DNA from 2 places in the Bacillus sp. iso_77 genome. Region 2 is predicted to be linked to the other one. Evidence: riboswitches for the same ligand, from Rfam matches in the RefSeq annotation. Region 2 holds a riboswitch; the other holds the start of a gene.
What was found. A riboswitch is a leader RNA that binds a small molecule or an ion and turns the genes downstream of it on or off. The one in region 2 is predicted to bind lysine.
Positions count from the first base shown of each region.

Region 1: linked by a shared signal. The riboswitch ahead of AC0VYC_RS15500 (amino acid permease) and the one ahead of AC0VYC_RS12960 (aspartate kinase) in region 2 are both predicted to bind lysine.

Region 1 covers NZ_CM149683.1:2,988,291-3,004,178, reverse strand. The annotation lists gene AC0VYC_RS15545 (Na+/H+ antiporter) at 1-1,693, shown strand, start outside; gene AC0VYC_RS15540 (ROK family protein) at 1,757-2,626, shown strand; gene AC0VYC_RS15535 (aldo/keto reductase) at 2,695-3,540, shown strand; gene modB (molybdate ABC transporter permease subunit) at 3,736-4,401, opposite strand; gene modA (molybdate ABC transporter substrate-binding protein) at 4,401-5,177, opposite strand; gene AC0VYC_RS15520 (LTA synthase family protein) at 5,293-7,143, opposite strand; gene AC0VYC_RS15515 (metal-dependent hydrolase) at 7,267-7,758, opposite strand; gene AC0VYC_RS15510 (MarR family winged helix-turn-helix transcriptional regulator) at 7,929-8,357, shown strand; gene sspJ (small acid-soluble spore protein SspJ) at 8,440-8,583, shown strand; lysine riboswitch at 8,706-8,884, shown strand; gene AC0VYC_RS15500 (amino acid permease) at 9,077-10,486, shown strand; partial or broken gene AC0VYC_RS15495 (ABC transporter substrate-binding protein) at 10,524-11,461, opposite strand; gene AC0VYC_RS15490 (FecCD family ABC transporter permease) at 11,721-12,773, shown strand; gene AC0VYC_RS15485 (FecCD family ABC transporter permease) at 12,774-13,796, shown strand; gene AC0VYC_RS15480 (ABC transporter ATP-binding protein) at 13,818-14,633, shown strand; gene AC0VYC_RS15475 (response regulator transcription factor) at 14,813-15,535, shown strand; gene AC0VYC_RS15470 (HAMP domain-containing sensor histidine kinase) at 15,539-15,888, shown strand, end outside.
Region 2 covers NZ_CM149683.1:2,510,120-2,526,007, forward strand. The annotation lists gene AC0VYC_RS12905 (2-methylaconitate cis-trans isomerase PrpF family protein) at 1-659, shown strand, start outside; gene AC0VYC_RS12910 (biotin--[acetyl-CoA-carboxylase] ligase) at 802-1,518, opposite strand; gene AC0VYC_RS12915 (acyl-CoA thioesterase) at 1,590-2,048, opposite strand; gene sdhB (succinate dehydrogenase iron-sulfur subunit) at 2,172-2,936, opposite strand; gene sdhA (succinate dehydrogenase flavoprotein subunit) at 2,938-4,698, opposite strand; gene AC0VYC_RS12930 (succinate dehydrogenase cytochrome b558 subunit) at 4,736-5,344, opposite strand; gene AC0VYC_RS12935 (YslB family protein) at 5,628-6,071, shown strand; gene AC0VYC_RS12940 (ABC transporter substrate-binding protein) at 6,204-7,997, opposite strand; gene AC0VYC_RS12945 (ABC transporter permease) at 8,018-9,538, opposite strand; gene AC0VYC_RS12950 (ABC transporter permease) at 9,552-11,009, opposite strand; gene AC0VYC_RS12955 (ABC transporter ATP-binding protein) at 11,139-12,887, shown strand; gene AC0VYC_RS12960 (aspartate kinase) at 12,931-14,166, opposite strand; lysine riboswitch at 14,298-14,475, opposite strand; gene uvrC (excinuclease ABC subunit UvrC) at 14,537-15,888, opposite strand, start outside.

The DNA of each region.
Region 1 (15,888 bases), 480 kb from region 2:
AAGCATACCACTTCCAGCTGCATTTGCGCTTGCAGCGATTTTATCACCGACAGATGTAGTGGCTGTAAGTGCACTTTCCAGCCGTGTGAATATGCCGAAGGGGATCATGAGACTGCTGGAAGGCGAAGGGCTGATGAACGATGCATCAGGACTTGTTGCCTTTAAATTTGCTATTGCTGCAACGGTTACAGGGGCATTTTCCATTGCAGAGGCATCCTTTAGCTTTGTTCTGATTGCTGCTGGCGGATTATTGACCGGATTTATTCTGTCGTTTTTTATCATTCGTTTCCGCTATTTTCTCCGCCGTTTAGGCATGGACGATGTCACAATGCACATCATCCTGCAAATCCTCACGCCGTTTGTGATTTATTTAGCAGCGGAAGAAATTGGCGTATCCGGCATTTTAGCCGTTGTTGCCGGTGGTGTGACACATGCCATCGAGCAAGACCGAATGGAAGCGAATTTAGCAAAACTGCAAATTGCTTCTTCAAACACGTGGAATATTATTTTATTTATTTTAAATGGCCTTGTTTTCGTTTTACTTGGATTACAAATTCCTGATGTATCGACCGTCATTTTCCAAGATGAAGCCTTTAATAATATGCAGGTCATCAGTTACATTTTAATCATTACATTCTGTCTGATGATTCTCAGATTCCTATGGGTATGGCTGTTCTGGGCAGGGAACTGGAGTGTATCGAAAAAGAAGAACACGAAAAAACCGAAACTGCGTGCTTCCATGCTGATGACATTCTCTGGTGTTCGTGGTGCTGTTACATTAGCGGGTGCTTTCTCCATCCCGTTTACGCTTGCAGACGGATCACCATTTCCTGAGCGTCATTTAATTATTTTCCTCGCAGCAGGCGTCATTTTATGTACACTCATTTTAGCGAGTGTGCTACTGCCTATTTTATCGGAGAAAAAAGATAAGCAAGTGGATGTGGACTTAGATACAAAGATTCAGCACGCAAAACGGAAGCTGCTGAGAAGTGCCATTAAAACGTTAAAAGAAGGAATGAATGAGGACAATCGAGAAGTATCCCTTGCACTCATCAATGATTTCCGAATGAAGCTACGAAATATTCAGCGGGAACCGTACCAGTTTGGTATGAGAAAACAAGAGAGAAAAATCAGACTGCACGGCATTAAAGCAGAACAGATGAAACTTCAGCAGTTGATTGAGGAAGAGAAAATCGACAAAGAAGAAGCATATGAGCTGCAAGAGAGATTTCATGAGCTGGAAATGCTCTATTCCAACTCCTTTAAAATTCGTTTCTCAAAAGTGAAGTTTCTGCGCTTACTACAATGGCTTCAATTGTGGCGTCCGCATCAGCGTATTTCAAGCGGCATATTAGAAAACGAGGAATCGTATAAACAAATCCGTAAGAAAACGGCTGAAGCTGCGGTGGATTCTATTAAGCACCATATGACCGAAGACAATCAACAAACGTGTCATCAAGTCATTGGGTTTTACAATCAAGTGATTTTCCGCTGTGAACATGGTCCTTCTTTCTTCCAGCAAAAGGATCGTACGTTTGACCGGAAGAAGAAAGAGCTTAACTTCCAAGCCGTACAGACGATTCGTAATGAAATCCAAACCTTATATGAAAATGGCGAAATCAATCGTGATATTGCCCATCATTTAAGGGAATATATCAATGACATGGAAGCAGTCTTACTGACCAATACATGATGTTGTCAACTTCTCCCCTTTGTTTTATGATGAAAAAAAGAGACGAGCAGGGGGAGAGGCAGGATGACATATTACGGAGCGATTGAAGCTGGGGGGACAAAGTTCTGCTGTGCCATTGGTAATGAGCATGGGGATATCATAGAGGAATTAACCATTCCAACAGCGCACCCGGAAAAAACCATCCAATCACTTATTCCATTTTTTCAGCAACATGAAATTGCAGCATTAGGGGTTGGTTCCTTTGGACCGATTTGTGTCCAGAAAGACGATCCTTCTTACGGTTACATCATGAATACGCCGAAAGTGGAATGGAAGCATTACCCGTTGATACCTGAGCTGGAGAAACAATTAGGTGTACCGGTGTCCTTTACGACAGATGTCAATGCCGCAGCATTAGGTGAACTGACAAAAGGGGCCGCCAAAGGGCTAAGCAGCTGTCTGTATATCACGGTCGGTACGGGGATTGGTGCCGGGGCTGTTGTGAAAAATGAGCTTCTCCACGGTCACTCACATCCAGAAATGGGACACATCCTGGTCAGGCAGCATGAATCAGATCAGTTCGCAGGTGTCTGCCCGGCGCATGGTACTTGCTTAGAAGGACTGGCGGCAGGACCAGCTATTGAGACAAGGTGGGGAAAGCCAGCTAAAGAGCTTACCGAAGAAGAAGAAGTTTGGTCTCTTGAAGCAGATTATTTAGCACAGGCATTAATGCAATACACGCTGATATTAAGCCCAGAACGCATCATCATGGGTGGAGGCGTCATGAAGCAAAAACAGCTATTTCCGCTCATTCGAGAGAAGCTGGCTGCGTATGTCAATGATTATGTCGACATGCCGCCGCTTGATACATACATTGTCTCTCCTGGACTTGAGGACAAGGCAGGTATGACAGGTGCTTTACTGCTAGCGATTGAAGCGAAGAGAAACGCCTGATAATAGAGTTTTCAAACGCAACATGAGATAATGAAAAAGATGGAATCTATGAAAAGGTGGTTGTTAACATGGTCAAAAGCTTGAATGATACCGTAACACTAAATAACGGAGTAGAAATGCCATGGTTTGGTTTAGGTGTATTCAAAGTGGAGGACGGCAACCAAGTGGTTGATGCCGTCAAAGCAGCCATACGAAACGGTTATCGCAGCATTGATACGGCTGCCGTTTATAAAAACGAGACAGGCGTAGGGAAAGCCATTAAAGAATCTGGCGTAAAAAGAGAAGAATTGTTCATTACGTCAAAAGTATGGAACACAGATCAAGGATATGACAAAGCACTCGCTGCATGCGACGCAAGCTTAAACCGGCTCGGTCTTGATTACTTAGACCTCTATTTGATTCATTGGCCTGGACCAAATGCAGACACGTTTAAAGAGACATGGCGTGCGCTTGAGAAGCTTTATAAAGATGGAAAAGTAAGAGCGATTGGTGTCAGCAACTTCTACGTGCAGCATTTAGAAGAGCTGTTAAAAGATGCGGAGGTTGTTCCAGCGGTGAATCAAGTGGAGTTTCATCCAAAACTGACACTTGTAGAATTACGACAATATGCGAAAGAAAAAGGCATTCAAATTGAAGCATGGTCTCCGCTGATGCAAGGAAAGCTTTTGGATCATGACGTATTAAAGGAAATTGCAGCACAATACAACAAATCTGTGGCTCAAGTGATCTTGCGTTGGGATCTGCAAAGCGGCGTTGTCACCATTCCAAAATCAATCAATGAAGATCGCATTAAACAAAATGCCGACATTTTTGACTTCGAGCTTTCACAAGAAGACATGGAAAAAATCAATGCACTTAATAATAACGAACGTGTCGGGTCTAATCCAGAAACGATGACGGTTGGGTTTGAATAAATAAAATTATTCCCTCAGCGTGTAGACAAACCCTCGCATTCTTTGTCAGTCCTGCGTGCAGGTGCTCACAAATGTCACACCAGTACAGCAAAGGTTTTCTATCACGCTGAAAAGAAGACAAAGGGCTAAAATCAAGTTCATTTTAGCCCTTTGTCAACAATCTGAATCCCTTTCTCTTTTTGAGAAGGGGATTTTTTAATTCCTGCTTCGGCGCACAGCCAACAGCATGAGGAAAGACAGGATCACAATACAAATGGTCCAAGCCCACGCAAGTTCCATTCGTCCAGAATCAATCGCCACATAGATGGCTGTTGGGAGGGTTTGCGTTTTCCCAGGAATGTTGCCAGCGAACATTAAAGTCGCTCCAAATTCTCCTAACGCCCTTGCGAAACTTAAAACTGCACCAGAGAGAAGAGATGGCAGTGCGAGTGGGACGGTAATATAGGCAAAAACCTGAAAAGAATGCGCACCATCAACTTTTGCAGCACCTTCAATGTCTGACTCAATCGTAGAAAATCCAGCTTTCGCTGATTGATACATGAGCGGGAATGCGACAACTGTCGATGCAATGACTGCTGCCCAATAAGTGAAGATGACAGGCTGATGGAAGATCCATTCAATCGCTTGTCCAATCACACTGTTCTTCCCGAACGCAACGAGCAGCAGAAATCCTACGACCGTTGGCGGAAGGACAAGCGGCATCATGAGGAGCGTTTCCACGATCATTTTTCCTTTGAAAGATGTACGCGCCATCCAAAAACCAATGGACGTTCCTAAAACGACAGCCAATAATCCACTGAAAGCAGCCACTTGTACGGACAGCCAGATAGGTGAAAGAAAATCTTTGGTCAGCATCGGCATTATTTCACTTGAAAGCCGTACTTTTTAAAAATCGCTGCGGCTGGATCTGATTGGAGATATTGAAAAAATGCTTTCGCCTCTTTCATGTGATCGGTCTGTTTTACAATGCCAACAGGATAAATGATGGGGGAATGCATGTCTTGATTTGCCTCATCTACTATCTTTACTTTGCGAGAAACGAGCGCATCCGTCTTATACACGACACCAGCTTCCACATTTCCTGTTTCGACATAGTTTAATACTTGACGAACATCCTTTCCATAGACAGCGTTCTGTTTCACTTGGTCCCATATATTCAGTTTTGTGAAAATCTCTTTTGCATATGTACCAGCAGGAACAGATTCAGGTGTGCCAAGCGCTATCTTTCCTTTTATGTGCTCAACATCGCGAAAGGTTTTGATAGAAGAGGAACCGTCTTTTGGCACGATGAGGACTAGCTCATTTTGTATGACATCCTTTGTATGATCCTGATCGATGTCGCCAGATTGAACAAGGTCATCAAAAGGCTCTTCAGCTGCTGAGAAGAAGAGATCCGCTTTTGCTCCTTGAGCGATTTGCTGTTTCAATGCGCCGGATGATCCGAAATTATTCGTGAGTGCCACGTTTGGATGATCATCTTCATAGGCAGATTCAATCTCTTTTAAAGCATCCTGCAGGCTTGCCGCCGCTGAAATCACAAGTTCTGTCTTTTTGCTTTGATCTGATGACGTCGACTCCGTTTGACACCCAGTCAGGAGCAAACAGATGGTGACGTAGGTTAAGAATAAATATTTCATGATCACACCTCTTTATCATTCAACATCATGTGTATCCTTTATTATAATCAAACTTATTTGACCATTCATAGGCTTTCAGGAAAAGAGAAAAGAAAAAGCCGCCAGAGGGCAGCTTTTAATGCTGATAAAAACGTAGTAAGTTCCCGTTGATCACTTTATCTGATAGAGACAGCTCTTTATTGGCTTTTTCTATATAAGGCTGGCATACTTCATCTTCTTCAACAGGTTGTTTTGTTTTTTGATCATAGCACGTGTTCTTTGTATAAAGATAATCATCCGTAATAAAGTTTCCATTTCTCAGCACAGCGAACGGTGTCCGTTCATTGGAGAAAAGATCATTCCCAAATTGAATAGAATCTTTTGATTCAATGCCGAGTAAATGAAGAAGTGTCGGTTTGACATCCATTTGACCGGCTGTTTCAGAAATGGTTTGAGGGGCCTCGTCTGTCACCCCAGGAATGTAAATCAAAAAAGGGACCCGCTGCAGTTTAACCGCATCAAACGGTGTGATTTCATCCTGCTTCAGCAGCTCTGCCATTGCCTCATGATGTGCTTCTGAAATGCCATAGTGGTCTCCCATCAGGACAAACATTGTATTTTCATATAGTCCTTCTTCTTTCATTCGTTCAAAGAACCTTTTGATGGCTTCATCTTGATAGCGGACGGTGGTCACATAGCGGTTTAAAATGGTGCTAGTCGAATCGTATTCATCAATGAACTGATCCTTTGGATCAATTTCAAATGGGAAGTGATTGGTTAAGGTAATAAACGTGCTGTAATAAGGCGTCTTCAGCTTTTTTAAATAATCGATGGATTGGTCAAAAAAGTCGATATCCTTTAAGCCCCAGCCAGTCGAATTCTGTTCATTGACATCAAATGAATCGACATCATAAAAGCGGTCAATCCCAAGAGATTCATACATCACATCACGATTCCAGAACGTTTTATTATTCGCATGAAATTGGACGGATTGATAATTCTCTTTTTTCAATTGCTTGTACAGTGTGTCATATTCGTTGTCACTCGCTGTGAAAAAGACAGCGCCACTGCTAGATGGATAGAGGGAGTTTGCGACGATAAACTCTGAGTCCGACGTTTTGCCTTGCTCTGTCTGCTGATAAAATTCATCAAAATAGAAGCTTTTTTTGGCAAGTTCATTTAAAAATGGTGTGATGTATTGTCCATTCACCTTTTGATTCATGACAAATTGCTGCGTTGATTCAAGTGAAATGAACACGACATTTTTGCCTTTAGCAAGTCCAAAGTAGTCTTCATTCGGTGCACTGTAATCAGCTTTTGTGTAGTTTGCCACTGTTGAAAGTGTATCTTCGTCAGCAAAGGCTTTTTGTCCAATTCGTGCTGTTTGAGCGGCACCGTCATACAAATGGAATTGAAACAGCCCAAGATTTCGAACAATGACTTCTCGATCATATGAGCTTGTCAAAAATCGAGGGTGGTCCATCAAAGCTGAGCTGACATGGAACAATAGCAAGCTGCAGCAAACCACATAGTATGTTTTGATCGTCTTAAAAGACGCTTTTGGTGATAGCGGTTTCCGTTTTAAGAGCCATGCCAGCACCACAAAATCAATCAGCATGAGTATAAATAGCGGATGAAACAATTCAGTCATACTGCTGCCCATATCTCCCATGTTCTTTGCTTGAAATAAGACAGGAATGGTAATGAAATCAATATAAAAACCGTAAAAGATCGTATTCGATATCAAAATGGCTGTCAAAATAAAATTTGTGGTCAATAAAAAGACCTTTTGTTTCGTTTCATTTAAGAAAAGAGCAATCCCAAACAAAGGGAGCAAAAAGCTAAGTGGATTGATCAAAAGCAGCCATTCGTGAAACAGATTGGCCGTTCGTATATGAAATCCGAATTGATAAATGATGTATGTTTTCATCCACATAAAGAGGATGGAGTACACTAAAAACCAGTGATTTTTGAAAAACGCTTTCATTTATGTAACTCCTCACCATTCTGTATTCAGCTGCAAGGCAAAAACACTTATCTTAAAACTACTAAAAAAATGAGGAATGATCAATTCATATCCTGCTTTTTTGCAAAACTCTTTTTTCTTTTTCTAAAACGGCAATGGGATGGATATTCCGCAAATGACAGCCATGTAATAGCAGGTGACAATGGTCAGAGCAGCTAGTACGACTTGTTCTCCTGTGCTGCCTGTTTTGACATAAAAGGGGAGACGTACTTTCATGGTTGCAGGGAACAAAAATTTAATACCGTTCACTGTGCCTGCATCAAGGATGAGGTGGCTTGCCATCCCAACTAGTAACCCGGTACTGAGGCTGTCATTTGGAATGTATGTTGTCGCAATAAAATAAATGATCAGCAGAAATAATAAACTATGTGTAAAGGTGCGGTGACCGAACACACTACTGATCAGTGTGGAAAGGAGCGGGAATTTCCTGCCGATTTTGCTTTTCGTATGACATAGATCTGGGATGAGGGCACCTACTGATCCAGCAGCAGCCATCGTCACTGGTTCGAATCCGTAATAATAGGCGACGGCTGTGGAGGCGGCAATTCCGCCCATAATATGTGTTTTTCCTGTCATGATGCGTACTCCTGTTCTGTTTTTTGTTCAAGTACTCACTATATCAAGGGTGAATCCATTCAGCAAGGCTTATTTCTAAAGAAAATGGGATAAAATAGTTGGCTGTTTGGAAAAACATTCTATAATAAGAAGGAAGTCATGTTGACACTAACGATAAGGATGCGATTCGGATGAGTAATGCAGACATTTTAAAAGAAATTGTTCTTGTACATTATGAAGTCAGCCGTAAATTAAACCGCAAGTTACTTGAGTTAGAAAAAGACATCACGCCTCCACAGATATATGCTCTTTCTATATTGATACAAGGAAAAGTATCACATGCTGAAGAGCTCAAACAAAGACTCTCTCTCAACCCAGGTGCCGCTTCCATAGCCCTCAATAAATTATGTGAGCAAGGCTACATTCAGAGAGAACGGGACAAGGACGATCATTCCCTTGTCCGGCTAGAAGCCACGGAAAAAGGGCTGGCTATTTACGAAAAGCATACACGTCTTTTTGGAAAGGTGATTCAGCATATGATGTCAGACTTCACAGAGGAAGACTTAAAGACCTTTCTAACGTATTTGCAAAAAATGAGACAGACCTTTCACGATGAATGAACCGCTCCTCTTTGTATAATGCTGAGCGCTGTAGCACAAATTAAACAGGCAAAGGCATTTTATGAAAAGGGGGGAAATAGCGATGTCATTTTTCCAAAAGGATAAAAAGGCGAAAAGCGAGAAAGACCATCAGCAGGTAGATCAGCTGTTAGAAGAAGCAAGTAAAGAACTAGCAGGCGATCCGCTTCAGGAAGCTGTCCAAAAGAAGAAAAACAACCATCAATAAGCTGACAAAAAGGCGGAGAATCATTTCTCTGCCTTTTTTCTATGTTTTTCCCTTTGACAGATATGAGAATGTTTGATAACCTTCGTGTAGTAAAAATGAATAGAAATCCTCACGCTATGTCTCAGTGAGGTAGAGGTTGCGCGGATGATGAGTCACTCATGGGAGAGATGGAATCGTTGATCATGAGAAAAAAGGCATCAGCGCCGAAGTGTAGAGAGAGCTCCAACTTTCTTTATGCTGGGTCTGCATTGAACAAATGCAGGACTGCCACGTCTTTGAAGCGTGGAGGGCTATCCGGAGATCAAGGTGTATGTTTTGAAAAGCATGGACTTTTGTTCAGGCTTTTTTTTATGTTCTGATTGCCTAAGAAAAGGGTATGCTGGTAAGAAAGTGACCCAACATGAACATAAAGAATGCAAGTCATTGCTTCACAAATATATCAATGAAGATACTGCCGGGTCTGGTCCAAAGTGAATATAACGGAGGTACGAAAATGGAACAGACAAAAAAATGGGGTTTTTGGTTATTGACGGCTTTTGTCGTCGGAAATATGGTAGGTTCAGGCATCTTTATGCTGCCTAGTACACTTGCCCAGCATGCAAGTCCTTTAGGTGTGACGATGGCATGGCTTGTCACAGGTGGCGGCGTACTGATGATTGCCTTTGTGTTTGGACATTTGTCCATTCATAAACCGCAGCTGACAGCTGGACCACAAAGCTATGCAAGAGCGCTTTTTAAAGATCCGAAAAAAGGAAAAGCAGCCGGTTTTACAATGGTTTGGGGATATTGGGTGGCAAGCTGGATTAGTAATGTCGCCATTATCACAAGCCTAGCTGGTTATTTAACAACCTTTTTCCCAATTTTAACCGTGAAAACGGAGATCTTTACTTTTGGAAAAGAAGCGATCACACTTGGTCAGCTCACAACGTTTATCGTATGTACAATCCTTCTATGGGGGACTCATACGATTTTAATTACAAGCTTAAGTGCAGCAAGTAAGTTGAACTTTATTACGACCTTTTCAAAGGTGCTTGGATTCGTCCTTTTTATTGTCGCAGGCTTATTTGCATTCCAAACCGCATTATTTGAACATTATTACTTCCCTGTTGAAGCAGCAAGTGGTGAAGGAGTGCTCGGACTTGGAGGCCAAATTCATCATGCGGCCATTTCCACACTATGGGCATTTATCGGCATCGAATCTGCTGTCATTTTATCAGGAAGAGCCTCTTCGCAACGTGATGTCAAACGTGCGACGATTACAGGACTTTTAATTGCACTGTCTATTTATATGATTATTACCTTGATTACAATGGGCGTTCTGCCGCATGATCAATTGCAAGGTTCTGATAAACCATTCGTAGACGTGCTTCAGCTCATTATCGGACCGGCTGGCGGCATTGTCATGGCATTTCTTGCGATCATTTGTTTATTTGGTTCGATGCTTGGCTGGATTTTGCTTGGTTCTGAAGTCCCTTATCAAGCAGCAAAAGCTGGCGATTTCCCAGCAGTGTTTGCAAAAACAAACAAAAAAGGCAGTCCTGTTTTTGCTTTGACTGTCACAAATATCATGTCACAGCTGTTTATTTTCTCAGTCATGTCACGTACGATTAATGAAGCCTTTACTTTCTTAACAACATCAGCGACACTTGCGTATCTCATTCCGTATATCGTGTCGTCGATCTACAGCTTTAAGGTCATCATGCAAGGTGACACATATGAGCTCCAAAAAGGAAACCGGACAAGAGACGGGATCATTGCGCTTGTGGCCATGGGGTATTCCGCTTGGGTCATTATTTCAGGCACAGCTGATTTAAAAACATTTGGTCTTGGTATTGGATTGTTCTTAGTTGGCATTTTACTCTACCCATTCATGTTAAAAAAATTTGCCAAAGGTACAGTTTAAAAAATACGTTTCTCCAGCATTGGAGAAACGTATTTTTTTATGAGGCAGATGTTAATCGATCCACAATAAATTCGAGCTGACCTTCTAGTGACACAGGATCATTAAAGAAGTAACCGACTGTATCTGTTTCAAATACGCGTTTGTTTTGGACAGCAGGAAGTGATGCCCAGATGCTGCTTTTATATACTTGATCGCCATTACTTTTTGAACCGCTCCATGGGCTTGTGAAAATATAATCACCTGCAAATTCTGGAAGCTTTTCAAGAGAAATGTTTGCATAACCGACACCACTGTCGATGGCTTCTTTTTGGACGGCCTTCGGAGCTTTTAATTTCAGCTCGTCATAAATGATTTCACCACCGCGTGCAAAAGTGTTACCGAAAATGTAAATGCCCTTATCGAATGGTGATACGATCGAAACGGTTTTGTTTCCTACAGCTTTTGTTACTTTTGGTTTCACTTCAGCAATTTTGGCATCCCATTTTGTGATCCAATCCGTTGCTTTTTTTGATGTACCTGTCATTTTACCGAATTCTTTTAGCTGGTCTTTAAACGAATATTGATTGTATTGAATGGCAACTGTAGGTGCAATTTTTTTGTATTGATCAAATTTCTCATCTTCTCCCCAAGCAATGATCATATCCGGCTTCAAAGAGGCTACTTTCTCAACAGAGGGAGATTTTCCAAGATTTTTCACTCCATCTGTTTTTCCTTTATAGAAAGGGTTTTTAAAGATGGGTGCGGTGGTAGCAATTGGGGTTTTGCCGAGTGTGACGAATCCCCGTAATAGCTTTCCGCCAGAAGCACAATTCGTTGTGGGTTTTGAGGCAGTTTCACTTCACCCTTTACATCTTGATAGGTGATCGTGTCATTTTTCTTGGCTCCCGATTCTTTATTAGAAGTGCTGCCGCAAGCAGCAGTAAAAATCATAAGGGTCATGAAGGAAATCAAAAGAAGTCCAGTTCGTTTTTTCACAAAAGTTCGCTCCTATTCAATTGTTTATGATAATGATTCTCATTCGCGATTATATCTTAACATGATAGAAGAAAAAATGCATCGGCTATTTTATGACCAAAATGAAAATGGTGAAATTCTCCCGGTTTTTTGATGAAAATAAAGAAATTTATTAGAACAAGGATTTCAAAACGTGAAGAAAGTGATATACTAGACTCCGAGATTGATAATCATTATCATTAATAACGAATAGATATGAACGGAAAGGAAGAGACTGGTTTTGGGCTCACAATCGAATAAACAGCTGTCAGCTAAAGATGATGCGATAGATATTGTGACAAAGCCTTTTGGTACAGCAGCTGTTGTCATCATAGGAATCATTGCTTTAGCATTTGGTCTTTTTTTATCAGTATCGCTAGGAGCGGCAAACATTCATTTACACACGGTATGGGAAGCCGTCTTTCATTTTGACTCACAACAAACCTCACATCAAATCATTAGGGAACTAAGGCTGCCGCGTACAGTTGGTGCCGCACTTGTCGGTGCCTTTTTAGCAGTATCGGGTGCCATCATGCAAGGCATGACAAGAAATGCGCTTGCGTCTCCTGAAATCATGGGTGTGACAAATGGCTCTGCATTTGCGATTGCCATTGCGTTTGCTTTTTTCCCAGGCCAATCTTCTTTTACATTAATTCTTTGGTCATTTTTGGGTGCAGCACTTGGCGCCTCTATTGTATTTGGGGTTGGAACCCTTTCAAAAGGGGGACTTACTCCTGTGAAGCTCGCATTAGCCGGTACGGCTGTTGGCGCACTTTTAAGCTCAATTTCCTCAGCGATTGCCATTCGATTTGACGTCGCGCAAGATATGAGTTTTTGGTACGCAGGCGGTGTGGCTGGTGTAAATTGGAGCAATATTAAGATCATCATTCCAGTTGCGGCTGTAGGACTGATCATCGCAATGATTCTTGCCCGCTCCATCACGGTTTTAAGCTTAGGTGATGAATTAGCAAAAGGGCTTGGACAATATACACGAACAGTCAAGGTACTTGGCATATTGGTCGTGATCCTTTTAACAGGTGCAGCCGTGTCAGTTGCAGGTTCTATTGGCTTTATCGGGCTTGTGATTCCTCATGTTACGCGTTTCTTGGTCGGCGTTGACTATCGCTGGATTATCCCTTGCTCAGCTATTTTAGGGGCTATTTTGCTCATTTATGCAGACATTGCGGCAAGGCTTGTCAATGCGCCGTTTGAAACGCCAGTTGGTGCCATTACAGCCATTATAGGCGTTCCTTTCTTCTTATATTTAGCGAGACGTGAAAGGAGCGGAATTTAAATGGAAATGGTACAGCAGGCAAAGAAAAAGAAATACAAACGAACGATGGTCATGATCTTTTTAGCCATCGTGGCTGTGTTCCTAATAAGTTTAAATACCGGAGAGATAAGGATTTCTCCGATGGATACATTCAAAACATTTTTTGGACTCGGAAGTGAAATGGATGAGCTTGTATTATTCGAGTTCAGACTTCCGAGGATGGTCATCGCTTTACTTGTTGGCGCTTCTATCGCTGTATCAGGAGCCATTTGGCAAGGTGTTTCTCAAAATGGTTTAGCTGATCCCGGCATTCTAGGTGTAAATGCGGGTGCAGGTTTTGCGGTTGTTTTGTTTATCTTTGCCTTTCAGGGCTCGATGTCGAACTTAGGTGATTTTACGATATTTGTACTGCCGCTTTTCGCTTTCGCAGGGGCAGCCTTTGCTGCATTTCTCATTTATGTGCTAGCGTGGAAAAAGGGCATTACGCCTGTTCGATTGATTTTAACTGGTATTGGGATCAATGCTGCATTTTCGGCAGCAATTGTGGTCATTCAATTAAAGATGAGCCCAAATGATTTTAACCAAGCCATTGTGTGGCTGTCAGGAAGTATTTGGGGCTCAAGTTGGACATATGTCTTATCAGTCGTGCCGTGGATGCTGATTTTTCTTGTATTAGCGATGGTGAGGGCACGCTACTTAAATATCATGAATTTGGGTGATCAGATATCTTATGGCTTAGGGATTTCAGTTCATAAAGAAAGAAGTTTTCTCATGCTGATTGCAGTTGCATTAGCCGGTGCAAGTGTCGCTGTTGCAGGGAGTATATCGTTCCTAGGGTTAGCGGCACCACACCTCGCAAGAAAGCTAGTTGGACCGAAACATCAAGGAATGATACCGGCGTCCGCTATGATTGGTGCACTGCTGTTATTACTTGCAGATACACTTGGGCGTGTCATACTTGCTCCATCAGAGGTGCCCGTTGGACTTGTCGTTTCTGCCTTAGGCGCACCTTACTTCATTTACTTATTGATGAAAACGAACTAATGAGGAAGGAGAGTACAACAGATGAAATCACTTGAAACAGAAAAGCTTTGTATTGGCTATCATGACCGTTTGATTGTAGACGATTTAAATATCAGCATCCCAAAAGGCAAGGTGACGACATTAATTGGGCCGAATGGGTGCGGGAAGTCAACGATTTTAAAAACAATGTCTCGTATTATGAAGTCCCATCAAGGTGCTGTTTATTTAAATGGCCAGGCTATCCATCAAACACCAACAAAAGAAATTTCAAAACAAATGGCCATCTTACCGCAGACGCCTGAAGCACCAAGTGGTCTGACCGTTTATGAGCTTGTGTCATATGGGCGTTTCCCGCATCAAAATGGATTTGGCCGTTTATCAAATGAGGACAAACGAATCATCAGATGGGCACTTGAGGAGACGGGAATGATTGCATTTCATGACCGGCCAATTGAAGCACTCTCCGGTGGACAGCGTCAGCGGGTATGGATTGCGATGGCACTCGCTCAGGAAACAGAGCTGCTTTTATTAGACGAACCAACGACGTATTTAGATCTTGCTCATCAGCTGGAGATCCTTCAGCTATTAGAACGCTTAAACAGAGAGCAGGGCAGAACGGTGCTGATGGTGATTCATGACCTGAATCATGCTGCACGCTTTTCACATTACATGATTGCCCTCAATCAAGGGAAAGTCATTAAAGATGGTACGCCTCATGAGGTCATGACAAAAGAGGTGCTCAGTCAGGTGTTCCACATCGATGCAGAAATTGTTCTTGATCCGAGAACGAATAAGCCGATCTGTTTAACATATGACTTAATGAATCATGAAAGAAAGCTTGAAGCTGTGAACGGATAATAGATGGACAAAAAACTCGGTATGTATGACCGGGTTTTTTTTGCATTTTTTGATATTACCTTGTTATGCCATTTTCTCCAGTTGATCTTTTTTCGCTTTTATGCAGAAAAGAGGTACTTTTTTACTTTGGACAATGGTAATATACGGTTAGAGATCATAGCTAGAAAGGAAAGAGATGCGTGGAAACAGCAAAAATATTGATTGCAGATGACGAAGAAGCAATTGTAAAAATGGTTGAACGCGTATTAAAAAAAGAAGGGTTTCAACATATTTATAAAGCCTATCATGCAGATGAAGCATTAGATATTGTCAAAAACGAGGACATCCACCTCTTACTTCTAGATGTGATGATGCCCGGTAAGTCTGGCTTTGATGTTCTACCTGAAATCAGGAAAATGACGAAGGTACCGATTTTCTATTTAACAGCAAGAACGTCTGATGTAGACAAATTGACTGGATTTGCACAAGGTGCAGACGATTACATCACAAAGCCATTTAATCCGTTAGAGCTAGTAGCTAGAATTAAGGCGCACTTAAACCGAACTTATATCTCCTTACAGGAGGAGCAGGAAGAAGCGCACAGTCAATATGAATATGCTCATTTCTCGTACCATCCTCATGCAGCCGAGTTGAAAGTAAGGGGAAAGGTGACGGCTTGCTCAGCTCAGCTTTTGTCCTTGCTGAAGTATTTTTGTGACCATCCGAATGTGGTACTTTCAAAAGATCAAATCTATGAGAAAGTATGGGGTGTTCCGTCATATGGTGACAACAACACCGTCATGGTTCATATCCGAAAGCTGAGAGAAAAAATAGAGTTAGATCCAAGCCAGCCTGAATATATTGTGACGATCCGTGGTATGGGCTATAAGTTCATTCCGCAACCTGTGAAGGTTCTTCAATAGTTTATGAATTTACGAACAAAACTTTTCTTTCACTTTGTCGGACAAATGTTTATTGTCATCGTCATTCTGACGATCGGGCAAACATTCTCTGAAAATCTTTATTTTCAAAAACGCTATGAGAATATGACTGAAACTGGTTTAACGAAGGCAGATGGAGATACACTCATGAGCTGGCTTTATTTTAACGAGGATGGAAAAATGGAAGCCGATGATCAGCTCAAACAAGCAGTGGAAAAACGTGATGGCTGGCTACAAGTGATTGATTCCAAAAAACGCAATGTCTATAGCTATCAACTCCCTAAAAACATTCCAACATCCTATCAAAAGGATGAAATGATCAAGATCTTTGAAAA
Region 2 (15,888 bases):
CCATTTATTTATCCTTTGAAAAACCTGAAGGCGCTGTCACAGGTAAAACCTTTCCGACTGGAAACAAAATGGATACGATCCAGACAAAGTTTGGAGAGATTCCGATCTCAATCGTTGACATTGCAAATCCAATCGCCTTTATCCGTGCCAAAGATATTCAATTAAAAGGAACTGAATTGCCTGAGGAGTTTACAGACGAATTGCTGGATGATTTAGAAGAGATTCGTTCCATCGCTGCTGAAATGTGCCACTTTGCACCAAAAGAACTGGCCACATTACAGTCTCCAGCTGTTCCTAAGCTTGCAATTATTAGCGAGCCTGCTGATTATGTAGATACAAATGGAATATTGAGAAGAGCAGCAGATATGGACATCATCGTTCGGATGCTATCGATGCAAAGACCGCACCAAGCACTTGCCATTACCGGATCTGTCTGTGTGTCAGCCAGCTGTTTCATGGATCAAACGCTTCCGGCACAGCTTTTTCAAGGTCAAGATGATACACTTCGAATTGGTCATCCTGCTGGTATTATGCAAACTGAAATTGATATCTCACAAAACAGAGTGAAAGTCATTCGAACCGCAAGAGAAATCCTAGATGGAGTGGTCTTTACAAAAAAAGACTACATGGTTCAACCTCAAATAAAAAGAGAAGCATAAATGAGACGTCATCATGTCGACAAAGAGCTAAAATGAACTGATTTTAGCTCTTTGTCTTTTTTCAGTTTGAAGATCTTAAAGCAACTCCGTTCTAACACCGAATGCAACGGTTTGTCTACACACTCATAGAACAAGAAATTGTCTACTTGGGCGGTGCATCAATATCTCCTGCTGAATGGGCTTTTATATGTCCTTGATCATCTTTTAACTGAATATGACCATAACGGTTCACACCACAGCAAATCCCTTCCTGCCATGTTTGCTTTTCACGATCTAATGAAATACGAAGCGGTTGATTCAGCCGATATAATCGTTTGTTATAGAGAGCTATGAGGGCTTCAAATCCTTCCATTTGCCAGCGTGCATGGTATTTTTCAAAGGCCGCTGCCAAATCTTTCACTAGCTGGTCCGCTTTCACCTCAGTCAGTTCTGATAGGCAAACGGTTTTATACGGAACGTGCTCCGGCTTTGTCTCTACATTGATGCCCACACCGATGTAAATGGCGCTGCGGTCTGCTTCAATTAATGTGCCAGATACTTTCGCTTCATTAATCAATAGATCATTTGGCCATTTGATTGCCAGTTGATCCTCTGCTCTCATGAGTGGTTTGAGTACATCATAAATGGCGAGTGCCGTCAGCGGGGCAATCGTTGATTGGGTGGAGATATCTACTGGCGGTTTTACTGTCATCGTGACAGCCACATTCCCTGTAGGCGTTTCCCACGGTCTGCCAAGCCTGCCTCTCCCTGCTGTCTGCTGCCGGGCATATACAGCAAATGAAGGGGTTTCTCCTTGCTGAATAAGCCTTTTCGCTTCATTATTTGTACTATCAATGGTGTCGTATTGAAAGATCTTCATGTGCTCTCCTTTGTTTCTTCTTCATTTTGATTCTTTTATTATAACAAAATGAAACATGTGACCGTGATTCTTTAATGTCGCTGTGCCTGAAAAGTCTCTTTTTCCTCTTCTGTAAACGGTACAGGGGCACCGGTGTCTTTACTTATTTGCACCATCGTGACTGAGCCTGTAAAACACGGTTCTTGCTGTTCATTTTCTCCTAAATAATGAAGGATGAGCGAGCTTGATCCAACCTTTTCTGGCTTTACATACACACGCAGCCTCTCACCGATTTCCACTTGCTTGATGTAATCACATTGAAGGTTTGCCACGACCGTAATCGTCTCTCGCGCTCGCTTCATTCGCTTATCTACAATTCCCGTTTTTTGAAAGAAGGCAATCCGCGCCTCTTCAAAATACACAAACGGGGTGACATTGTTCATGTGACCAAACATATCCGTTTCTGAAAAACGGACGGTTGTTTCCACATAAAATCGAAACGATGCCCTCCACTCTTCAAACGGTTCTTCAATATATGACGGCAGCCTCATTTGATCCACTCCTTATTCGCAAACAAAACGCCTCTCCCGTATTGGAAGAGGCGTTTGTTATGTTATTGCATCCAGCCTCTTGTAAACACTCATCATGATTGGCAAGGAGGACTGAATGTGATGTTATTCTGCGTGATCGCTTCCGAAGAAATTACGGAAAGCTTGTAATGTTGTATCTCGGTTAAGTGCTGCAATTGATGTTGTGAGCGGGATTCCTTTCGGACAAGCCTGCACACAGTTTTGAGAGTTCCCGCAGTTTGCAAGACCACCGTCACCCATAATTTCTTCTAAGCGGTCAGACTTATTCATTGCACCTGTCGGATGTGCGTTAAATAGACGAACTTGTGAAAGCGGTGCAGGGCCCATAAAGGAAGACTTATCATTTACGTTTGGACAAGCTTCAAGGCAGACACCACATGTCATACACTTTGAAAGCTCATACGCCCATTGACGCTTTTTCTCAGGCATTCTTGGTCCAGGTCCAAGATCATATGTGCCATCGATTGGCACCCATGCTTTGACTTTTTTCAATGAATTGAACATACGGCTTCGATCAACCTGCAAGTCTCTCACAACCGGGAAAGTTTTCATCGGCTGAAGACGAATCGGCTGCTCTAACTTATCGATCAGTGCTGTACATGACTGGCGAGGCTTTCCATTAATGACCATGGAACAAGCGCCGCATACTTCTTCAAGACAGTTCATGTCCCAGTTAATAGCCGTTGTTTTTTCACCTTTTTTATTGACCGGGTTACGTCTAATTTCCATGAGTGCAGAAATGACGTTCATATTCGGACGGTAAGGGATTTCGAATTCCTCATCATAAGGCTTGCCATCTGCTGTATCTTGACGTGTGATAATAAATTGAATCGTGTTTTTTTCACTCATCTTATTTCTCCACCTTTTTCTTCGAGTAATCTCGTTTACGAGGTGCAATTAACGATACATCGACGTCCTCATAGTGGAATGCAGGTTTTTGGTTTTTCCCTTTGAACGTAGCCATCGTTGTTTTTAGGAATTCTTCATCGTTTCTTTCTGGGAATTCCGGTTTATAGTGTGCGCCTCGGCTTTCATTCCGGTTGTAAGCCCCAATCGTAATCACTCGTGCCAGCTGAAGCATGTTGTCAAGCTGACGCGTGAAGGCAGCGCCTTGGTTGCTCCATGAAGCTGTATCGTTGATGTTAATATGCTTATAGCGCTCCATCAGTTCTTCAATCTTCTCATCTGTTTTTAAGAGCTTCTCGTTGTAACGAACGACTGTAACGTTGTCCGTCATCCATTCTCCAAGCTCTTTATGAAGCACATATGCATTTTCTGTGCCATCCATGCTAAGGATGTTGTCCCATTTCTCCTGCTCTTTCTTCACGGCACTGTCGAATGTTGCAGATGATAAATCTTCTGCAGACTTTTCAAGACCGCTAATGTATTTCACAGCATTTGGTCCAGCAACCATTCCACCGTAAATCGCAGAAAGCAATGAGTTTGCACCAAGTCTGTTTCCGCCGTGCATAGAGTAATCACATTCTCCGGCAGCAAACAAGCCTTTGATATTCGTCATTTGATCATAATCAACCCATAATCCGCCCATTGAATAATGAACAGCCGGGAAAATTTTCATCGGAAGCTTACGCGGGTCATCACCCATGAATTTTTCATAGATTTCAATGATTCCACCAAGCTTAATATCAAGCTCTTTTGGATCTTTGTGAGAAAGATCAAGGTATACCATGTTCTCTCCGTTGATCCCAAGCTTTTGCTCCACACATACGTCGAAAATTTCACGCGTTGCAATGTCACGCGGTACAAGGTTCCCGTATGCTGGGTACTTTTCTTCAAGGAAGTACCAAGGTTTTCCGTCTTTATATGTCCAAACACGTCCACCTTCACCACGAGCTGATTCACTCATGAGACGCAGCTTGTCATCTCCTGGGATCGCTGTTGGGTGAATTTGAATGAATTCTCCATTAGCATAATGAGCACCTTGCTGATAAACGATCGATGCAGCTGATCCGGTATTAATCATGGAGTTCGTTGATTTACCGAATACGATACCAGGGCCGCCTGTTGCCATGATGACAGCATCTGAACGGAAGGATTCGATTTCCATTGTCGTCAAGTTCTGCGCGACAATGCCTCGGCATACTTCCTCGTCATCTAAGACAGCGCCAAGGAATTCCCAGCCTTCATATTTCGTCACAAGCCCCGCTACTTCATAACGGCGAACCTGCTCATCTAGTGCATATAATAACTGCTGACCTGTTGTCGCACCAGCAAATGCTGTACGGTGGTGCTGTGTTCCCCCGAAACGGCGGAAGTCCAGTAATCCTTCTGGTGTTCTGTTAAACATTACACCCATACGATCAAGTAAGTGGATAATGGACGGCGCTGCTTCACACATTGCCTTTACTGGCGGCTGGTTAGCTAAAAAGTCTCCGCCATATACCGTGTCATCAAAATGCTCATAAGGTGAATCTCCTTCACCTTTTGTATTGACCGCTCCGTTAATTCCGCCCTGTGCACAAACAGAATGCGAACGTTTCACAGGTACGATTGAAAATAGTTTAACAGCTGTTCCCGCTTCTGCTGCTTTGATAGTTGCCATGAGACCAGCTAAGCCGCCTCCGACAACGATGATGCTAGAATTACTCATTGTAGCCCCTCTCCCTCTTCTACTAATCTATTTCCTCTTAAACAAAAGCGAAAATTGCTCTTATCCCTACATATGAAAGCGCTATAAATATACCTAATGTCACATATGTGGAGATTCTTTGTGAGCGTGGTGAAACTGTAATTCCCCAGCTGACAGCAAATGACCACAAGCCATTAGCAAAGTGGAAAATAGTAGATAAAACGCCGACAATATAGAAACCTAGCATAAATGGAGAGCTTAAAATATTCGCCATCATGTCATAGTTTACTTCAGCTCCAAGCTGCGCTTGAATGCGTGTTTCCCATACGTGCCAAGTGACAAAAATCAATGTGATGATACCTGTAATCCGTTGCAGTCTGAACAACCAGTTTCTTAAGTAACTGAAGCGAGACGTGTTGTTTTGTGCCGTAAAGGCTATGTACACCCCATAAACAGCATGATAGATCAGTGGTAAGAAAATCACGAACAGCTCAAGTGCATATCTGAATGGAAGCTGTTCCATAAAGTGTGCAGCTTTGTTAAACGCCTCTGGTCCATTCGTCGCAAAGTGGTTAATCACTAAGTGCTGTACTAAAAATAGACCGACCGGAATGACGCCAAGCAAAGAATGCAATCTCCGATAAAAAAATTCTTTGTTCCCCGACATTACTTTACCCCCTAGTAAAAAAAGTGCAATTGCTTGAAAATTGTCTTACCCCCGCTTCTTTCAATTGTAAGCACTTTATTCAAATTTATTGACAATTTCATTTTACTCCTATGTCAAAAAAGCGTCAAGAAACCGCGTACATAAATTAAAATTTTCCGAAATTTAAAAGTTTTAAATCAAAATTCGTTTTACTACAATAAGAATTTCTTAGACTTCAGGGAAAACTCTGTCATCATATGCCCACATAAGCTATAATAAATTGTTGAAAGAGGGGAGCCATACAATGAATAAATTCGAATCTAACTTAGAACAGCTAAAAGAAATTGAAGTCAATGGATTTGCCTACGAGCTGATACGCGAAGTTCTGCTGCCTGACATTCTTGGTCAGGATCATTCATCTATGATGTATTTTGCGGGTAAACTGCTTGCTCGTAAATTTCCTCAAGAGTCATGGGAAAAGATCCCCGAATTTTTCCATGATGCCGGATGGGGAACTCTCACGATGGTCCATTCTAAAAAACAGGAAATTGAGTTTGAGCTCGAAGGTCCACTTGTATCGAATCGACTCAGCTATCAAAAGGAGCCATGCTTTCAAATGGAAGCAGGTTTTATCGCTGAACAGATTCAGCTTCTCAATGAGCACGTGGCTGAATCCTATGAACAAGTAAAAAAGCGTGCTGATAAAGTCATTTTAACCGTTAAATGGGATTTAAGAGACCCTAGCTAACACTGCTTATGAAAGGCGATGACTTCGTGTCACGCCTTTTTTATATGCCCTTCTATCATAGCATACACACAGAAGCTGGATTTCCTTTCATCAGAAAAACATCTACCCCCATTCGGAGTAGATGCTCCTTGTTCATTTTTTACTTTTTTGATATGTCGTTAAGTATCCCTTCATCTTTTCTGCGTCTGGCTTTAACTCATTTTTTGTTTCGACAAGCGGACTGACTGTGGATGAAGCCTTGTTTTTATGACCTTGATAGAAGTTGACGAATTCCTCTTGATTGATTGAGTAAAGGATGGCTTTTCGTAATTCTTCACTTTTTGCCACTTCGCGTTTAGATGTGTTAAATAATAGATAAGCAACCGCATTGCTCTGATTTTTTTGCAAGGCGAGCTTGCTGTCTTTCTCGACCACATCATATTTTGTTTCAGGAATACCATTAAAAATATGAATTTCACCATTTCGAAGTGCAGACAGTGCACTATCAGGATTTTCAATAAATCGAACGGTGACTTGAGAAATGTTTGGCTCGTTCTCTGTGCCTTTCATATATGCAGGGTTTTTATAAAAAACGGCTTCATAATCGTTTTTATACGATAAAATGTATGGACCACTCGCAAACAATTGATTGTTATACATTTTTCCTTCCGTGATTGTACGCTGATCACCATATGGGATATCCTTTGCTGGATCAAAGGCATCCATATCATATGTGTTTACACGCTCTATCTGTTTCTTAGAAACAATTCCTGCTGATTGATGGGCTAAATAATTTAATACTTGCGGGAATGGCTCTGTTGTCGTGATCTTGACCACTTGATACGCACCTGCTTGATTGTCTGCATCTTCTTTATCTTTTACGAGCTTTTGCACCTTCTGTTGCACATCTTTTTCTAATTCTTCTTTGATCGTACCGCCATTACCAGATGTTGCTTTCAGTTCAGATAGATCGGTAACAACCTCTGCGCTTTGAATATGCTCATGCAATGAGTATGTACGATGGTCTGGTACTGCGTTTTTATCCTTAGCTCTGTTCAGCGAAAAAACCACATCATCTGCACCTACGCGTTCACCCGAATCCATCGCTTTTTTATTCTCCACCTTTGCAAAACGGATATCGTCTCTTAATAAGAAGTAATAATGTGTTTTATCTTTTGCTGCGGCATGATTCCAAGAAAGTGAACCTTTTGATGTGACTTTATCATCATCTGTCAAATTCACAAGTCTTACATACATATTTGTATTCAGTGTATTAATTGATCCATCATTGCCTTTGATCGGATCAAGCGATGTAAGGGAAGCCAGTGCCTGCTGCGTGATGAGCGGATCTTTATTTCTTTTGGATGAATCGTTAAAATCAATTGATTCCCATGCAACTGCCCGAGATTTAGCTAGACGAACGGTCTTCTCATTGATCACACCTTTGTTCACACCTTGAGCTTTCAATGAATTGTAAAGCGGCGCAATATAGGCCTTATCAAAGACGAGACGCTTTTCTAATTCTTGATACGTTTGAATGTATTCGACAGGCGTTTCTGTTGCTGCTTTGTCAATCAATTGATCGATTTGTTTATCTGACATGATGCTGTTATCAGCACCGGTTTTAAACAGGCCACGAACCGCATAATCAGGGTTCCCCGTCACAGTCGTCCAACTCGAAAGAACAATGTCATAATTCCCGGCATCCTTTTGAGCTGTATAGCTGCCATAATCAGGCTGAATATTGAGTTTTACTTTAAATCCACTCTTGACCAATTGATCTCGAACAATATTCAGGTCATCTTCACTGCTACTCATTCCAAGTAATTCAATGGTTTCTTTCGACGCTTGACTACCTTCTTCATTTCCTACACTTGACTTCGTATTGACACAGCCTGCTAATACGAGAAGCAATATGATGAGCAATGGTAATACACTTTTTTTCATAATATTTCCCCCTTGTGTTTTTACATTTCATCTAATTTTGGATCTAACGCATCCCGTAATGCGTCACCTAAAAAGTTAAATGATAAGACAAGTATGATAATGGCGAGCCCTGGAAAAATTGCTAGATAGGCATGAGATTCTAGATAGGTACTCCCCGCTTTTAATATATTTCCCCATTCCGGAATATGAGGTTCAACACCAAGGCCCAAGTAACTCAAACTACTTGTCGCAATCACTGCCGACCCAATTGTCAAAGTGGCTTTCACAATCATCGGCGCCAGTGCATTGGGGACAATTTCTTTAAAAATAATAGACCAATCACTAGCACCTAATGCACGGGCTGAGTGAACATATTCGAGATTAGAAATCATCATGACGTTGGCACGCATTGTTCTGGCATAGGTCGGAATCGCTCCTACACTAAGAGCAATGATCAAGTTCACAATATTGGCTCCAAATGCTGCAATGATCGCGATTGCCAGCAATATGCCAGGGATGGCATAAAGAACATCCAGCAGCCGCATAATGACATGATCTATTTTTGGCGTGTAGTATCCTGCAATCGCCCCAAAAAAACCTCCAATGACAGCTGGAATAAGTGTTGAAATGCAGCCAACGAGTAAGGAAATTCTTGCCCCAAAGACAATTTGCGAAAATACATCACGGCCAAATTGATCAGTTCCAAGTGGATAAGCAAGACTTGGTGTTTGCAAAATAGCACCATATTGATTTTCAACCGCCAAGTCATAATCGAAGGTAAACACACTCCACATTGACAGAGAAAAAACAAAAACAATGAACAACAGTCCTAGCATCGCTGCTTGGTTTCTCGTTATTTTCTCCCAGATGGAACGCCATTTTTCAAAACGATATTTTTTGATATGTCCTGTTTTCACCGCAAGCTGTATCGCCAGAAGAAGAGCAAATACGTTGCCCATCACAGATGAAAGCACAAGGACAATGGCAAAATATGTTCCCGCTACCGGTGATATCTTTCTATCCTCCTGCTTGATGACAAACACAAATACTGCCGTATAAAAGAGACCGATGACAAGCAGAATCAGCATAGCAAGTGGAAAGGAATCCGTTACATAGGGTTTGAATAAATTAAGAGCGGACAAAGCCATGATCACGATATGATTGATCAGCATGTAAAAAGCAAATATATATGCCAGAGATTTTCTTTCTTTTATGAGACTAAAGGCAAAAACGGTGATGATGAGATGACCAACCAAAAGACTCAACAGCTGCACATAACCTAGACGCCTCGTGAAGGTTTGAATTACACCTGTCTTTTCTAGATCATTCTTCATTTTCCATGTAATACTGACTTGAATAAGCGAAAAGAAAAGGTAAATAAAAGATACACTGAACATCAGTGGCTTCACGGTTTGATTCGCAATATCAACGCTGTTTATAAAGAAAAGAATGGTCATGACAATTGATGCAACAGATGTGAATTTTGCGCCAATATACTCGATAGACCGCTTTTTCACGTGATGCTGCTCATGAGAATGAATCGACTTCATCGTTGCTGACATTCCTACACCTACTTCAATATTGTTTCATCTTTGATCTAATACGAGGATCAAAAAATGCATATAAAATATCAATGATGACATTCACGACGGAGATGGTAATCGCCACATATACAACCCCTCCCAAAATACTCGGAATATCAGGAATAAACTGCTTATCAACAATATAGCTTCCAATCCCACTAATGTTGAATACCTTTTCTGTAACAGCCGCTCCTCCAAGCATGCCGCCGAAAAGCAGTCCAATGACGGTAATAATCGGAATCATGGCATTGCCAATTCCATGTCGCCATAGAATATACTGCTGACTTAGCCCCTTTGCTTTTGCTGTAATCATGTAATCTTCATGAATAACTTCGAGCATAGATGACCTGGTCATCCGAGCAATCGAGGCAGTTAACCCCGTACCAAGGACAATGACTGGCATGAGTAACGATAACCAATTTTCTGGGGAATACGTGGCGGGAAGCCATTTCCATTTAATCGAAAAGTTCAAAATGAAAATGAGTCCTTGCCAAAAATTTGGAATAGACAACCCAAGTAATGCGATAAACATGAACGAATAATCAAAAAATGAATACGGTCTTGTTGCAGAAATAATCCCTATTGGAATGGCAATCACAATCGCCATGACGAGTGACCAAACAGCTAATGTGAGCGTGATAGGAAATTTACTCGCTATGCTTGTTGCCACTTCTTCATTTCCGGTAAACGATTTTCCTAGATCAAATGTGAAAAGTCCTTTTAAAGCATTCCAAAGCTGTTGGATATATGGTTGATCTAGACCATATAGGTGATTAAAAGCTGCGATTTGCTCCTTTGTTGCGGATTCTCCAAGAATATTTACTGCTGGATCAAATGGAGAGAAATAGAGAATGGTAAAGACAAGAATGACTACACCGATAATCACCAATACACTCATAAGCAGCCGTTCAACAACATATTTCAAGAATGCATGCCGGTATAAAAAAAGCAGAATGTACATTGGTAAGCCTGGAATCAATGTCACCATAAGAAAAAGCCGGTTAGATAATAGTGAAGCAAAAACCGTGTGAAACGTGACTTTCGACTGACCTTGTTTTTTCAGCTCTTCCTCAACCTTCAATTTCACTGTTTTTTGAAAGGCTTCTTCTGTCCACTGGTGAGTGAGGCTGTCGATCTCATGTGGATCTATTTTTTCATGGAAGAATTCTTTTTTCCTCAACACTTGCTGCTGAATATCCGCTCTCATTTTCTCTTTAACACCGGAAACATCTAAACGAGCCTTCACTTCTTCTAATACATGAATATATGTATCTTGTTTACTCTTATGTAAATAATAAAAAAACACAAACAAATGCACGGGTAAACCAACAATCCACAGCACTAATTGATATGCGCGGCGCGATTGAATGTCTTGAAATATTCGACTAACCCAGGATGGATGAGATACGCCGCCAATCTCATCATGTTTTACAGCTACCATTCTCGACAACCCATCGTTCCCCCTTTCACATGAATGTTCGTTCCAAAAAGTTAATTGCATTATTCCGATCTGTATAGTAAAGTTTATGCTAGCTTCATTTGAAAGTCAATATCCATATCATACAGGTGGTGGAAAAAATTGAAGGATTTAGCACCTCTTCTAACAGTGAAGGATTTACATATATCTTTTCACACACGAGATGGCGAATTAGAAGCTGTCCGTGGCATTAGCTTTGAAGTAAACAAAGGAGAAACACTTGGTATTGTCGGGGAATCAGGAAGCGGGAAAAGCGTAACAGCCCGGAGTATTTTACAACTCCTTCCATCACCTCCTTCTTTTTTAAAATCAGGACGCATAACCTTTCAGGGGGAAGAACTCACAACAAAAACGGAAAAAGAAATGCAGGCTGTAAGAGGGCGGGATATTGGCATGATTTTTCAAGACCCTATGACTTCTCTCAATCCAACGATACGGATCGGCCCCCAAATCGCTGAAAGCTTGATTAAACGCAAGAAGCTTTCAAAAGAAGAAGCCAAACGACAGGCCATTGACCTGATGAAACTTGTAGGAATTCAGCATAGTAAGGAGCGCTATCAGCAATATCCGCATGAATTTTCTGGCGGTATGCGTCAACGGATCGTCATTGCCATCGCTTTAGCCTCTCAGCCAGCCTTGCTTATCGCAGATGAACCAACAACTGCACTCGATGTGACGATACAAGCCCAAATTTTACATGTGATGAAGGATATTCAAGAACGATTTGGGACATCGATTATTTTCATCACACACGACCTAGGCGTTGTTGCCGGAATGTGTGATCGGGTGGTTGTGATGAAAGAAGGAAAAATTGTCGAATCCAATACAACAGAAGAATTGTTTGAGAACCCTCAGCATGAATATACAAAACAGCTTCTCAATTCTTTGCCTCGTTTACATGAAAAGAAAAAAAACAAGAAAGATTTTGATGCCATACATATCAAACATCATCCGCCTTTACTGAAAGTTAAATCATTATCTCAGCACTTTCAAATCGGTAAAGGGCATGTGCTAAAAGCGGTTGATCAGATTGATTTTTTGATTAAACGCGGAGAGACACTGGGGCTTGTTGGCGAATCAGGTTCAGGGAAATCAACCACTGGCCGAGCGATCCTGCGCTTAAACGAACCAACAGATGGAGATATCTTATTTCAAGGCATTCCAGTCCACCGTCTGTCGAAAAAAGAAATGAAAACGATGCGGCGGCATATGCAGATGATTTTTCAAGACCCTTATTCATCTCTAAATCCTCGCTTTAAAGTGCTGGATATTATCGGACAGGCGCTTGATCTCCACAGGTTAAGCACAAACAACACCGAAAGAAGAAAAAGGGTGGAAGCACTGCTTGAGATGGTTGGCCTCAAGCCGTCACATGCCGATCGGTACCCTCATGAATTCTCCGGAGGACAGCGCCAGAGAATTGGAATCGCAAGGGCGCTTGCCGTCGAACCACAATTGATTGTATGTGATGAACCTCTGTCTGCACTTGATGTTTCTATCCAAGCGCAAATCGTACGCTTATTAGAGGATCTTCAGAAAAAGCTTGGGTTGACTTATTTATTCATTGCACACGATTTGTCGATGGTGAAACATATTAGTGACCGAGTGGCTGTGATGTATGCTGGTAAAATTGTTGAATTAGCCGAAAGTGAGGAGCTTTACAACAATCCGCAGCACCCCTACACAAAATCGTTACTTTCAGCTATCCCTATACCTGATCCTAAAGTGGAAGCAAAGAAGGAAAGGTTCGTTTCGGCAGAACAGATGGACGAAGATCCTTATCATTTACAGAATGCAGAGTTAGTAGAAATATCAAAAGATCACTGGGTTGCCATTCCAACAGCACAATAAAAAAGAGGTGTACCCGCTACAATGGGTACACCTCTTTTGTTGTTTAAGAATGAGCAGCGGCGCTCACCTTTGATAATTCAAACGCATCATGAAGGGCTTCTACCGCTTTCACCATATCTTCACGATCAACGACTGTTGAGACTTTGATCTCAGACGTACTGACCATTTTCACTTGAATGTCTTTTTGAGCTAACACAGCGAACATTTCAGCCGCAACACCTGGGTTTGAGACCATACCAGAGCCAACGATAGATACTTTGGCTAATTTGCTTTCTGTCTCAATCTGCTCATAACCAAGCGCACCTTTGTATTCTTCTAATACTTCAACTGTTTTAGACAAATCATCCGTTTTCACAGAGAAAGAGATAGAGGTCTGATTGGTGCTTGTGACAGACTGAATGATAATATCGACATTGATATTTTGCTTTGCAAGTGTCGTAAAAATCGTCGATAGCGTTGTTAAACCGCTTGAAAGGCCGCATACCGTCACGCGTGTCATCTGATCTTCAAATGCAATGCCTCTTACAACTAAATTTTGTTCCATGGATGATTCCTCCTCAATTAACGTACCCGATTCATTTTCAATACTAGAACGGACTTCTAGTGGGATTTGATAATTTTTTGCAAATTCGACCGCTCTCGGATGCAGCACACCTGCTCCTAAATTGGCTAACTCAAGCATTTCATCGTATGAAATTCCTGCAAGTTTTCGCGCAGATGGCACATAACGAGGATCTGTTGTAAACACACCTGGTACGTCCGTATAAATATCACATTTGTCCGCTTTGAGTGCCGCAGCTAGTGCCACAGCAGTCGTGTCTGATCCACCACGCCCAAGTGTTGTAATATGTAGATCATCCGCAATTCCTTGGAAACCTGCTACAACGACGACTTTTCCCGCACTCAGTTCTTCTTTGATTCTTGCTTCATCGATGTCCACGATTCTTGCATTTCCGTGCACCTTCTCTGTTTTCATCCCAGCTTGCCAGCCTGTAAAGGAAATGGCATCATAACCTTTTGCTTGGAGTGCCATTGCTAATAATGAAATGGTCACCTGCTCACCAGTTGTCAGTAGCATATCCATTTCTCTTTTGCTTGGATCATCTGTGAGTTCTTTCGCTAGGTCTACTAGAACATCCGTTGATTTGCCCATCGCAGACACAACCACGACCACATCATTTCCTGCCTCGCGTTCAGCGATGACTCTCTCTGCGACATTGCGAATTTTTTCTGTCGATCCAACAGATGTTCCACCAAATTTTTGTACAATTAGTCCCATGTCTACCACCCTTTTTCAAAAGATCACGTGTGAGAGAAGAGGCTGCGGAGACTGCTCTGTTCACTGCAAATAAAAAAGCAATGAGAGAACAAATCTCCCATTGCTTTAAAATCATCATCAAACGATGCAAACAATGAGATAGCCCTCCAAGAAATGAATTCTTGACAGCCCTACATTTCTTCAATGTACAGCCAGCGAATAAAATGAGTGGATTTTATTCACTTCGGCGACGCTCCCCTTTCAGCCCTCTTCCTAGATCCCCTCGATCTCTGAAGGCTTACTCTTGAAGTTCGCACCTCTATCTTCAACAAACAACACGTTCATTTATTAAATTAGTCACATCTTAACAGACTTTTGGAAAAAGTACAATCTATTTTTTTAATGCCTCCATTAAAAGTTCAGCCGTTTGTTTCGGAATACCAGCGTCCTGAAAATCCTGGATAGAGGCTTCTTTCATCTTTTTCACAGAGCCAAAATGTTTCAGCAACTGCTTTTTGCGCTTTTCCCCGATACCTGGGACATCGTCTAGAATAGACTGGAATGCATTCTTCCCGCGCAGCTGCCGATGAAAACTAATCGCAAATCGGTGCACTTCATCTTGAATACGCTGCAATAAATAAAAGGCCTGACTATTCCGCTCCAGCGCAACAATTTCAAGCGTATCACCCATCATAAGATTCGATGTCCTGTGTTTTTCATCTTTCACTAGACCTGCCACAGGAACAGACAGATTTAATTCATTTTCGAGCACATCTATGGCTGCGTTGATTTGTCCTTTTCCTCCGTCGATTAAAATCAAGTCAGGAAGCGGCAGTTCATCCTTTAACACACGGGTATACCGCCTTCTAATGACTTCACGCATGGAAGCATAATCATCGGGCCCCTCAACGGTTTTAATTTTGTATTTTCGGTATTCCTTTTTATACGGCTTCCCGTCTTGGAAGACAACCATAGCGGATACGGGGTCTGCTCCTTGGATATTGGAGTTATCAAACGCCTCAATCCGGTATGGCATATAAATATTGAGTGCATCGCCAAGCTGCTCCACTGCACCAATTGTTCGTTCCTCATCACGCTCTATAAGCGAGAACTTTTCTTTGAGAGCAATTTTGGCGTTTTGGTGGGCAAGTAAAAGCAAATCCTTCTTCTTTCCTTTTTTCGGCTGATGAACATTCGTTTCAAGCAATTGCTCAATCATCTCTTGATCGACGCTGTCTGGCACCAAAATTTCCTTCGGCAGAAAATGGTTGTTCTTCTCATAAAACTGCCCCATAAACGTGAGAAATTCTTCCTCAGGGTCTTGATACATCGGAAATAGGCTGACATCACGTTCGATTAATTTCCCCTGTCTGATGAAGAAGACTTGGACACACATCCAGCCCTTATCATAAGCATAGGCAAACACATCACGATCGGATAAGTCACTCATCGTCATCTTTTGCTTTTCCATCGTTGAGTCAATGTATGCGATTTGATCTCTCAGTTCTTTTGCCCGCTCAAATTCTAATTGTTCGGCCGCTTCTTGCATCTTTTCTGTTAATTCTTTCTTGATTTGCTGATGTCCTCCGTTTAGAAATCTTGTGATTTCGTCGACGAGCTGTTTATTCGTTTCTTCAGAAATGTCATACACACACGGAGCAAGACATTGTCCAAGATGATAATAAAGGCAGACTCGGTCAGGGAGTGTCGCACATTTTCTAAGTGGATATAAACGGTCGAGCA